Linked DNA regions of Bosea sp. 685. The protein of the gene in region 2 interacts with the protein of the main gene of each other region in a pairwise test. Links are inferred from orthologs where the notes say so. Each region holds a gene or a part of one and is shown on either strand. Other genes may lie near its edges. The genes, in order: ung and ndk.

Region 1 (5,944 bases), 2.7 Mb from region 2 along the record:
GGCAACGCCGCGATCAAGCGCGACCTGGAGAAGATCTACGAGCTCTTCCCGCGCCTGAAGCAGCGCCGGACCTCGCAGGCCGGCTACACCTCGGGCGGCGAGCAGCAGATGTGCGCGGTCGGCCGCGCCATGATGTCGAAGCCCAAGATGATCCTGCTCGACGAGCCCTCGATGGGGCTCGCCCCCCAGATCGTCGAGGAGATTTTTGAGATCGTGCGCCGGCTCAATACCGAGGATGGCGTCTCCTTCCTCGTCGCCGAGCAGAACACCAACATGGCCCTGCGCTACGCGACCTATGGCTACATCATGGAGACCGGCCGCGTCGTGATGGATGGCGAAGCGAAGATGCTGCGCGAGAACGAGGACGTGAAGGAGTTCTATCTCGGCGTCGCCGAAGGCAACAAGAAGTCGTTCCGCGAGGTCAAAAGCTATAAACGCCGCAAGCGCTGGCTCTCCTGAGCCGGTGGAATGCAAGGCGGCACCCCATGCTCTATCTCATCATCGCCGTGTTGGTGATCCTGCTGGTCTTCGGGCCACAGGCCTGGGTCCGTCACGAGATGAGCCGGCACGCCTCGGATCGTCCCGATCTGCCCGGCACCGGCGGAGAGCTCGCGCGCCATCTGCTCGACCGCTTCCAGCTCGGTTCGGTCACGGTCGAGCAGACGCCCAGCGGCGACCATTACGACCCGGGCGCCCGCACTGTGCGGCTCTCGCCCGGCAATCACGACGGGCGCTCGATCACCGCCGTCGCGGTCGCAGCCCATGAGGTCGCCCATGCGATCCAGCATCATCAAGGCAGCGTGCTCTTCGCCTGGCGGACCGCGCTCGCCCGCTTCCTCGGCATCTTCGACAAGGTCGCAATGGCGATCATGATCACGGCCCCGCTCGTCGCCATTCTCACGCGCGTGCCCGCGATCGGGCTGATGCAGTTCGGCCTCGCCATCGCACTGCTCGGTGTCGGGCTCGTCGTGCATCTTGTGACGCTGCCGCTGGAGCTCGACGCCAGTTTCGGCAAGGCGCTGCCGATCCTGACCGCCGACGGCTATCTCGACTCGCGCGACCTGCCCGCCGCACGCGGCGTGCTGCGCGCCGCCGCCTTCACCTATGTCGCCGGGGCCCTGATCGGCCTCCTGAATTTTCTCCGCCTGCTGCGGATCATCCGCTGAGACGAGGCGGCCCGTTTTCGTGAGGATTTGACCGATGAGCGAGCATCACGATGCCCTCGAAACCCGCTCGCCCGATGCCCGCGAGGCCGATCTCTTCGCGCGGCTGCCGGCTGTGCTCGCGGCTGCCCTGAAGACCCCGGCCTATGCCGAGCGGCTCGCCGGCATCGACCCGGCCGCAATCACCGATCGCAATGCGCTCTCCACCCTGCCCATCCTGCGTAAAGCGGACCTGCCCGCGCTCCAGAAAACCGCCCTGCCCTTCGGCGGCTTCGTCTCGGCGCCGCTCGGCTCCTTCGGCCGACTCTTCACCTCGCCCGGCCCGATCTTCGAGCCCGAGGGCACCGGCAGCGATCCCTGGGGCGCGGCACGCGGGCTCTACGCGGCGGGCTTCCGGGCCGGCGATGTCGTGCTCAACACCTTCGGCTACCATCTGACGCCGGGCGGCTTCATCATGGATTCGGCCGCGCGCGCGCTCGGCTGCGCCGTGATCCCGGCTGGCCCCGGCAACACCGAGCAGCAAATGGAGGTGATCTCGGCCTACCGGCCCGCCTGCTATGCCGGCACGCCCGATTTCCTCAAGATCCTGATCGAAGCGGCTGAAGTGCGCGGCGTCGACATCTCCTGCCTGAAACGCGCCGTGGTCTCGGGCGCGGCCTTCCCGCCCTCGCTCCAGGCCTGGGTCAAGGAGCGCGGCATCGACGCCTACCAGCTCTACGCCACCGCCGATGTCGGCGTGATCGCCTATGAAACGAGCGCGCGCGCGGGGATGGTGCTGAACGAGAACCTGATCGTCGAGATCGTACGGCCGGGCACCGGCGATCCCGTGGCGGAAGGCGAAGTCGGCGAGATCGTCATCACCAATCTCGATCCACACCATCCGCAGATCAGGCTCGCGGTCGGTGATCTCACCGCCGTCATGCCGGGCGCGAGCCCATGCGGGCGCAGCAATACCCGCATCAAGGGCTGGATGGGCCGCGCCGACCAGACCGCCAAGGTCAAGGGCATGTTCGTGCGGCCCGAGCAGGTCGCCGAGATCGCCAAGCGCCACGCCGAGATCGCCAAGCTGCGCCTCGTCGTCGGCCGCGCCAACGAGGTCGACACGATGACGCTGAAGGCCGAGATCTATGCCGAGCCCGCAGGGTTTATCGACGCGATCTCCTCGACCCTGCAGCAGGTCACCAAGCTGAAAGGCGCCGTCGAGATCCTGCCGCTCGGAGCCTTGCCGAATGACGGCAAGGTGATCGCGGATGAGCGGCCGGTGGGGTAGCGCGCTGCATTGCCGAAAGGGTGCGACGCTCTCTTCCCTTCTCCCGCATCAAAGTCGGCTGTTGCCGACTTTGACATTTTGGGTGGCCCATTTCGGGCAAGCCCGAGATGGGCGAGAGAAGGTGGCGCGGAGCGCCGGATGAGGGTGTGCCCTCTCAATAGAAGATGCTGCGGCGCAGTCGCGCTCCAATAATCAGCGGCACACCCTCATCCCTGCCCTTCTCCCATCCGGATTTCTCTGCGAAAGGGCCCTGGCGTTGAGGTTTGATTGCTGATTCACTTCGCTCGGGTGCGGCGGGGTGATCGGCATGTCGGATCAGATGTCTTTGGCTGAGGCGTTTTTGGACCCACGCCTGGGTGCGAACGCGAAGCTTGCGAAGATCGATGGGCTGATCGCGTGGGATCGGCTGGCGCCCTTGGCCGGCAAGCTGCGCCAGGCTGAGACGGGCAGGCCGCCTTACGCGCCGCTTGCGATGCTCAAGGCGCTCTATCTGCAGGCGCTTTACGATTTGTCGGATCCCGGCCTGGAGGAGGCGCTGCTGGACCGGCTGTCGTTTCGACGTTTCTGCGGGTTTGCGCTCGATGGCGGCACGCCCGACGAGACGACCTTGTGCCGCTTTCGGCTGGCGGCAGCGCAGGCGGGCGTGCTCGAGGCCTGCTTTGCCGAGATCGGCGCGCAGCTCTCGGCCAAGGGTCTGATCCTGAAGAAGGGCACATTGCTCGACGCCACAATCGTTCAGGCGACGCATGCTGCCCCGTCACGCGAAGCCGGGCTGGGCAAGGGCCACCCCCGTGAACCCGGCGCCGACTGGGGCAAGAAGAACGGCAAGGCCCATTTCGGCTACAAGCTGCATGTCGGCGTCGACGAGGGCTCGGGCCTGATCCGCACGGCGCTCGTGACCTCGGCGCGGATACAGGACGTCGAGATGGCCCCAGGGCTCGTCAGCGGCGACGAGGCCGCCGTCTATGCCGATCGCGGCTATGAGAGCAAGGCCCAGCGCGCCGCCCTGAAGGCCTTGGGCATCAAGGACCGGATCATGCATCGCCGGCACAAGCACATCGCTGTCCTGCCGCGCTGGCTGCAGCGCCGCAACGCCCTGATCGCGCGCCGCCGCGCTCCCGTCGAAGCTGTCTTCAGCGCCATGAAGCGCCTCTATGGCAAAGCCCGGACGCGATGCCACTCGTTCGTCGCCAACACCGCAGACCTGATTGCCTTCGCAACCGTCTACAATCTCCGGCGCGCCACCATCATCGCAGGCGGCTGAACCAGGTCGACTGCGAGCTCTCCAAGCCAACCGCTGAAGACCGCCCGTCACAGGCGAACAATCCGCCGTCAAAATATCAGTCCTCAGCCGCGTTTCGCAGAGGAATCCATCCGGGAGAAGGGTTCCCCGCGCCCTTTCACGGCAGCCGCGCCACCCTCTTCCCCTCTCTCACTGATCTCGGGCCTGCCCGAGATCAGCACTCAAAGTGTCGAAATCGGGTAGACCCGACTTCGAGGCAGGAGAGGGGATCCCGCGCCTCACCATCTGACAGAGGCCTCCCCCCACTCTTCCAGCCACGCATTCGCGCGCGAAAACGGCTTCGACCCGAAAAACCCGCGCCGCGCCGAGAGCGGCGAGGGATGCGCACTCGCCAGCACCAGATGGCGCGCCTCGTCGATCAATCCGCGCTTGGCCTGGGCAGGATTACCCCAGAGCAGGAAGACGACATGGGGCCGGCTCGCGGAAATGCCGGCGATGACAGCGTCGGTGACGGCGCCCCAGCCGAGCGCCAGATGCGAGCCCGCCTTGCTTGCCCCCTCGCGCACGGTGAGCGCAGTGTTGAGCAGCAGAACGCCTTGCCGCGCCCACGCCGTCAGATCGCCGCTCGCAGGCCCCACCGCGCCGAGATCGTCCTGCAATTCGCGATGGATATTGACCAGCGAGCGCGGCAAGGGCGGCGGACCGACATAGGAGAAGGCAAGCCCATTGGCATCGCCCGGCGTCGGATAGGGATCCTGGCCCAGGATGACGATGCGGACCTCAGCGAAAGGCGTCGTCGCCAAAGCGGCGAAGACCCGTCCCGGCGCGGGCGCGACGACATGGCCGCCCGCGACCTCCGCATCAGCCCGGAGGCAAGCCCGTACCGCCGCCCCGTCCTGGAACACGGCGAGATCGCGCCACCCCTCGGACATCGGCGTCGCCAGGAACGCGGCGAGCGCCGCCTCATAGCCGCTCACTTCAGGACCGCCCTGCCCTCGACCTTGGCGTCGACCGTGCCGAGCCAGCGCAGATAGACCATCACCTCATTGGCCATCAGCTTGCCGTCGGTCAGGCCGATCAACGTCCTGCCGCGCGCCAGCGAGGTATAGCCGTCGCCGCCGGCGAGCATGAAGTTGTTGGAGGCGACGGTGTAGTTTGCCGCCTCGTCGATCGGCTTGCCCTCGACGCTGATCGAGACGACGCGCTGGCCGACGGGGCGCTTGATGTCAGCCTCGAAGGTGAGCCCTGAGACCTGCGGGAAGCGGCCCGAGCCCTGCGGGGCGGGAGCAAGGCCGTTTTCGATCGCGTCCTTCACATCCTTGCCGGTGATCTGGACCATGATCGTGGCATTGCCGAAGGGCAGTTCGCTCAGCACATCGCGCCGCGTCAGCTTGTAGCCGGCCGCATATTGCTTGTTGGCGCGGATGCCGCCGGCATTGGTGATGGCGAGCTGCGCGCCGGTCGAGGCGCGGATGGCGTCGGAGATCAGATTGCCGATCGCGGTCTCCTGCGTGCGGATGACGCCGGTGCGGGAATCGAGCGGGGCGGCGAGCGTCGCGATCTCGACGTCGAGTTCTTTCGAGAGCTCGGTCTCGTAACCTTTCACGATCGCGGCGACCTCGGGGTCGGGCGTGGCGGCGCGGCTGTCGTTGACCCGGAAGGTCGGCGACCAGGAGACCTGGCGGGCCGCGCCCTCGCCCGTGATGCTCACTGCGATGTCGATCGCGGTGACGTAATTGCCCTCTTCATTCGACTCCACCATCACGACCTTGCCGTCATAGGCGATGGCAAGGTCGTGGTCGTGGCCGGTCAGCACGATGTCGACGACGCGCGAGCGCACGATTTCGAGATCGGTGCGGCGCTCGGCATGGACGACGGCGACGAGAATGTCGGCGCCCTGCGCCTTCAAGGTCCGCGCCTCGCGCTGGAGCGCCTCCATGGTCGAGGAGAATTTCAGGTCGCCGGGGTTGGAGAGCTGCGGCGTCGGATCATAGGTCGTGCCGATGACGCCGACCTTGACGCCGCCGAGCTCGAAAATCTGCGAATCCTTGTGGCCGGGCAGGACATTGCCGCTCGCATCACGCAAATTGGCTGCGAAGGTCGGATAGCTCTGGGCGGCGACGAGCTTGAGGTAGTTTTCCTTGCCGAAATCGAACTCGTGATTGCCGGGCACGAAGACATCGAGCCCCATCTTGTTCTGCATCGCCACGATATGGGCGCCCTGGTCGAAGCCCGACATCAGCGAGGGCGAGTAGCAGTCGCCGGCAT
Region 2 (5,712 bases):
CGCGCCTTGACGGCGTGGTGCATCACATTGACCTGGGTGTGCACGGCATTGGTGCCCCAGATCACCACGCAATCCGACTTGGCCATCTCGCGCGGATCCGGGCCTGCGAGGCGGCCCGTGCCGGCGATGAAGCCGGTCCAGGCCATGGTGGTGCAGATCGTCGAATATTGACCGGAATAGCCCTTGGCGTGGCGCAGGCGGTTGATGCCGTCGCGCATGACGAGGCCCATTGTGCCCGCATAGTAATAGGGCCAGACGGCCTGCGCGCCGTGCTCGTGCTCGATCGCCAGGAAACGCCGCGCGATCTCGTCGAGTGCCTCGTCCCAGGATATCCGCTCGAACTGGCCCGAGCCCTTCGGGCCGGTCCTGCGCAGCGGGTGGAGCAGCCGGTCGGGATGGTGGATGCGCTCGGAATAACGCGCGACCTTGGCGCAGATCACCCCGTCCGTATAGCTCTGGCGCTTGCTGCCGCGCACACGCCCTATGCTGCGCCCATCGATGACCTCGACCTCCAGAGAACAGGCGGAGGGGCAGTCATGCGGGCAAACCGATGGCAGATGGGCGATGCGGGGGAGCTCAGTCATAACTGCTTATTAGACGAGTTTCAGAGCAGGAGAAATGGCGTGCCCACGCCGTCACCCTTTCCCAACGCGCCTCGGGTGCGGCAGATACGCGGGTGTCAACCGGCGGTTAACACTAACGAGTCAAGTTGAATGAGGTTGTGTTCGAAAAGGCGCCGCTTGCGCCGGAGTTCTCATCGATGCGTTGCGTTGTGTTCCTGGCGGGCCTGCTGGCCTGTCTCGTCCTTTCGTCCGGCCAGCGCGCTTCTGCGCAGTCGAGCGACTACACCACCCTCACCTCGCCCGAATCTGCGCAGCACTGGAATCTGACGCTGGGAGCCGGCCTGCGCTACCAGCCCGATTATTCAGGCTCCAACAACTATGTCTTCCGGCCGCGCCCGATCATCTCGCTCGGCAAGGGCGTGAAGAGCACCTGGTGGGTGGCCGAGGATGATGCTCTCTCGATCGGCTTCTTCTCCGGCAAGGGCTGGCGCATCGGCTTCTCCGGCAATCTGCTCTGGGAGCGCAAGGCCAGCACCAACCCCGCTCTGGTCGCGGTTCCCGACACGAAGTTCGGATTCGAGGCCGGCGGCTTCGCCGAGTTCTACCCGGCCTCTTGGCTGCGTGCCCGCGTCGATCTGCGGCGCGGCTTCATTGCCCATGACGCGCTGGTCGCCGAACTCAAGCTCGACGCCATCGCCAGGGTCGGCCAGTGGTCGTTCGGCGCCGGTCCGCGCATGAGCATCGTCGGCGCCGATTATCTGCGGACCTATTTCGGGTCCTATCCCGGCGTCGCCGGCACCGGCGGGCTGCTGCAGCGCTTCAATGCCGGGGTCCATTCCTATGGCGCGATCGCGCAGGCGACCTATAACTGGTCCGAGCGCCTCTCGACCACGACCTATATCGAGTACAAGCGCCTGGTCGGCGACGCAGCCAAGGCGCCGATCGTGAAAACCTATGGCTCGCGCGACTCGATCACGCTCGGCATCTCGGCAAGCTACGCCTTCGATCTCGGCTTCTGAGCGCGAACTCCGGACCCCGTGGGCCAGGACCAGGCCACGGGGTTTCATCGGCAAGGCCTACGCACTATATCCTCTAGAGACTAGAGCATCGACCCGAGAAGTGGGAACCGGTTTTCGGGGCAAGCCGATGCAGAGGATTAGGAGGTCATCGTGATGGAGCAAATGCCGATCGGCGCGCTGTCGGAGGCGACGGGCGTCAAGGTTCCGACGATCCGCTTCTACGAGGAGATCGGGCTCCTGCCCGCCCCCATTCGCACGCAGAGCAACCGCCGCAGCTATGGCGACGCTCATCTGCAGCGCCTGCGCTTCATCCGGCATGCGCGCGATCTCGGCTTCGCCGTCGACGATATCCGCGAATTGCTGGCGATGGCGGCCGAGCCGCAGGCCTCATGCGACCGCGCCGACAGCATCGCGCAACGCCATCTCGCCGATGTCGAGCGGCGCATCGCCCAGCTCCAGTCGCTGCGCGGCGAGCTCCAGCGCATGGTCGGCGAATGCCAGCACGGTCGGGTCGCCGAATGCCGGGTGATCGAATCCCTCGCCGATCACGGCCACTGCCTGCACGATCACCGCGTGGCCTGAACAAAAAAGGCGGGCTCGAGAGCCCGCCTGCACATCGTGCAATCCAGCATCATCCTGAAACTGCGCCGCTGGGCGGCTTGCCCAAGACGACCGCGTGACAAGACGACGGCGTGGATTTTGAGAGATCAGCCGACGATCTCGTTGCCGGCGAAGAACTGCGCGATCTCGATCGCGGCCGTCTCAGGCGCGTCGGAGCCGTGCACAGTGTTCTCGCCGACCGACTGAGCGAAGAGCTTGCGGATCGTGCCCTCGGCAGCATTGGCCGGGTTGGTGGCGCCCATCACGTCGCGATAGGTCGCAATCGCGTTCTCGCCTTCGAGAACCTGCACCACGACCGGGGCGGAGATCATGAACTCGACCAGCTCGCCGAAGAAGGGACGTGCCGAGTGAACCGCATAGAACGTCTCGGCCTGGGCCTTGGTCATCTGGATGCGCTTCTGCGCGACGATGCGCAGGCCGGCCTTCTCGATGACCGCGTTGACCGCGCCGGTGAGATTGCGCCGCGTCGCATCGGGCTTGAGAATGGAGAAGGTACGCTGGACAGCCATCGTTGGTTCCTTAGGGACAATCTGGGAGTGCGCGGCTTATAGCGACCGCTTTCCCGCCCCACAAGGCTCGCCGGGGCTTCGGCGGATCGCTGCGGCAATCAATGGCGCGTCAGGAAGCTGCGGGCCTCGCGCAGCGCCTCGGCGATCTCATCGCGCGTCATTTCGAGCGCCAGTTCCTGGCGATGGGCGGCGGCCCGGCCACAACCGCGCGCCTGGGCGACGTTGAACCATTTCTGCGCCGCGACGAGGTCGACCGGCTGATTGCGGCCCGCTGCGTACATCAGCCCAAGCTCGTAATAAGCCTCGGCAGATGCTTCCGTCGGGATCACCAGCGAAGCGGGGATCGCGCTCATTTCCATGCGTGCCATGACAGCCACCCTCTTGTCCTGTTGCGCCGAGCACCCGTCCAGGGCCGCGGCTGGTGACGACGAGATTTGGCCACAGCCCTTAAAGAGGCCGCTAAAAATCGCGATGAATCGAAGCTCAACGAGATGTAATCGCCGGGTTAAATCAACGAAGGATTCATGCTGGAAGCACGAAAAGCCATGTGATTTCAAAGACCTCTCGTTTGGTCAGCGTTCGCCGCGTTGACGCGATGTTCACCTTGGCGCGCGGTTGCCCGCTTCATTCTCCCGTTAAAGCAGGCTTGCTCCCGTTAAAGCAGGCTTGGAGACGGATCGTGCCTCCGATATGGTTCATATCTGAACCATGCAGCATAGCTGGTCGGATAAGGGAGGATCGACATGAACAAGCACGCAATCGCAGGCCGCCCCAAGCTTCTGGGTCTCGGGATCCTGATCGGAATGGCTGCGACGCCTGCAATGGCCCAGGATGTCACCGGCACATGGCTGCGCGATACCGGCGCCTCGCGCGTCCGCTTCGCCAAATGCGGTGAAGCGGTCTGCGGCACCATCGCCTGGCTCAAGGATCCCAACGGTCCTGCCAAGATCGGCCAGCGCATCTTCTACGACATGAAGCCGGCCGGCACCGGCAAATGGAGCGGCAGCGCCTTCAACCCCGAGGACGGCAAGACCTATTCGGGCACGATGACGCTGGCCGGCGACGCACTGACGACATCGGGCTGTGTGCTCGGCGGGCTGATCTGTCGCTCGGTAAAGTGGTCACGGGCGAACTGACGCGCGAAGCGCAGGCGGAGCTGCGGCCTCATCGTCATGGTCGGGCTTGTCCCGACCATCCACGTCTTCGCCGGTCGAGACCTGTGTTCAAGGCGTGGATGCTCGCCACAAGGGCGAGCATGACGGCTTCAAGCCTCAGCGTGCCTTCTGGCCGAACAACATCGCGTGCTCCTCGGGCGCGCGCTGCTCCGGCGGCTTGCGCAGCTCCGAAGCGACGGCAAGGCCACGCTCGACGGCCGGTCGTGCTAGCATCGTCGCGATCCAGCGCTCGACATGGGGGAACTGCTTGATGTCCTGGCCCTGGCGCTCCCAACCGCGCGCCCAACCGATGCAAGCCATATCGGCGATCGAATAGTCGCCGGTGATGTAGTCGCGACCGGCGAGGCGCTTGTTCAGGACGCCATAGAGGCGGTTCGCCTCGTTGGTATAGCGCTCGATGGCATAGGGCACCTGCTCGGGTGCATAGAGCCGGAAATGATGGGTCTGGCCGAGCATCGGACCAAAGCCGCCCATCTGCCAGAACAGCCATTCATCGACCGCGACGCGGCCGCGCTCCTCGGTGGGATAGAACTTGCCGGTCTTGCGACCGAGATATTGCAGGATCGCGCCGGATTCGAAGACCGAGATCGGCTTCCCGTCCGGCCCCTCGGGATCGACGATCGCGGGCATGCGGTTATTGGGCGAGATCGCCAGGAACTCCGGCTTGAACTGGTCGCCCTTGCCGATGTTCACGGGAATGACGGTGTAGGGCAGCCCGCACTCCTCGAGCATGATCGAGATTTTCCAGCCATTCGGGGTTGGCCAGTAATGGAGGTCGATCGGCTTGGTCTGGCTGGCGGACATGCTGAAGCTTCCTGTCGCGAGTGGCGGAGCCGCAAGATGTAGGCCTCCCGAGCGCTGCCCGGAAGTGCATCCGGCCCGCTTGGCGCGCGGCCTTGCCATGTCGTGAAAACGCGCCGCCTGGGGCAGCGCGCTCGGCCGCTACGGCTCGATCACGAATTTGAAGCCCTCATGGCTCTGGGCGAAACCGAGATTGACGTAAAAGCGATGCGCGTCGACGCGCGCCTTGTCGGAGGTCAGCTCGACGATGCCTGCCCCCTTCTCCCCAGCGAAGGCGAGCGCGTGGCGCATCATCACTGCGCCGATGCCTAGGCTGCGGCTCTCGGGCGCGACATGGACGCTTTCGATCTTGGCACGCTTGCGACCGCGCGCGACGAGCCCGGGGATCAGCGTGACCTGGAAGGTGCCGACGACCCGCCCCAACCGCTCCGCCACGAACAATGTGTTGTGAGGGCTGGCCGCGATCTCGTCGAAGGCATCGAGATAAGCTGGATGTGCGACCTCGACGGCGATCTCCTCGAGGCTCCTGGGCTGCCGCGCCGCGCCCAGCATGATCAGGGTGGCGATGCGGGGCGCGTCGGTCCGCACGGCCTTGCGGATCGTGATCTCCGCGGGATCGATGGCGCTGCGGCTCATGCTCTGGTCCTTGATCTCATCATCACTCGAAACTCGCCAGCGCCCGCATCGTTGGAACGATCACTCGGCAAAGAGCCGCTTCGCCATCAGCAGCGTGTTCGGCGTGTCCTCGCGCCCGTCGAAGCGGGCCTGGCGCTGCAGGAAAAAACCCATGCGCTCGTAGAAGGCGATGGCCGGCTCGTTCTGGCTCTCGACCTCCAAGCGCGCGACCGGGGCTTGCGGAAAGCAGGCCAGCGTCACCTGCAGCAGCGTGCGGCCGACACCGATGCCCTGATAGCTCGGGAGCACGTAGAGCCTGGTCAAAAGAGCGGCGCGGTCGCGCTCCAGCCGCGCCGAGGAGGTCGCGATGATCTCCTCGCCGACCAGGGCGACGAGAAAAGCCCCGCTG

What was found.
Region 1: the proteins of ndk (region 2) and ung interact in binary tests that used the Escherichia coli proteins (3 or more experiments, as listed by UniProt). The link is inferred for Bosea sp. 685 from one-to-one orthologs.

Annotation. Positions count from the first base shown.
Region 1 is NZ_CP134779.1:325,403-331,346, reverse strand. Bases 2,782-5,758 are described here. They hold ung (uracil-DNA glycosylase), read right to left. Parts: upstream 4,609-5,758; coding sequence 3,955-4,608; downstream 2,782-3,954. Other genes in these bases: RMR04_RS02655 (bifunctional metallophosphatase/5'-nucleotidase), read right to left, coding at 4,650-5,758; RMR04_RS02665 (IS5 family transposase), read left to right, coding at 2,782-3,697. Outside these bases: RMR04_RS02680 (ABC transporter ATP-binding protein), read left to right, coding at 1-459; RMR04_RS02675 (zinc metallopeptidase), read left to right, coding at 486-1,166; RMR04_RS02670 (phenylacetate--CoA ligase family protein), read left to right, coding at 1,201-2,433; more of RMR04_RS02665, read left to right, coding at 2,774-2,781; more of RMR04_RS02655, read right to left, coding at 5,759-5,944. UniProt on the Escherichia coli protein: Excises uracil residues from the DNA which can arise as a result of misincorporation of dUMP residues by DNA polymerase or due to deamination of cytosine.
Region 2 is NZ_CP134779.1:3,054,217-3,059,928, forward strand. What follows is about bases 1,002-3,746. They hold ndk (nucleoside-diphosphate kinase), read right to left. Parts: upstream 2,713-3,746; coding sequence 2,290-2,712; downstream 1,002-2,289. Other genes in these bases: RMR04_RS15810 (MipA/OmpV family protein), read left to right, coding at 1,002-1,582; RMR04_RS15815 (MerR family transcriptional regulator), read left to right, coding at 1,736-2,164; RMR04_RS15825 (SEL1-like repeat protein), read right to left, coding at 2,811-3,080; RMR04_RS15830 (DUF2147 domain-containing protein), read left to right, coding at 3,516-3,746. Also shown: RMR04_RS15805 (molybdopterin-containing oxidoreductase family protein), read right to left, coding at 1-584; more of RMR04_RS15810, read left to right, coding at 761-1,001; more of RMR04_RS15830, read left to right, coding at 3,747-3,848; RMR04_RS15835 (glutathione S-transferase N-terminal domain-containing protein), read right to left, coding at 3,984-4,691; RMR04_RS15840 (GNAT family N-acetyltransferase), read right to left, coding at 4,830-5,324; RMR04_RS15845 (GNAT family N-acetyltransferase), read right to left, coding at 5,385-5,712. UniProt on the Escherichia coli protein: Major role in the synthesis of nucleoside triphosphates other than ATP. The ATP gamma phosphate is transferred to the NDP beta phosphate via a ping-pong mechanism, using a phosphorylated active-site intermediate.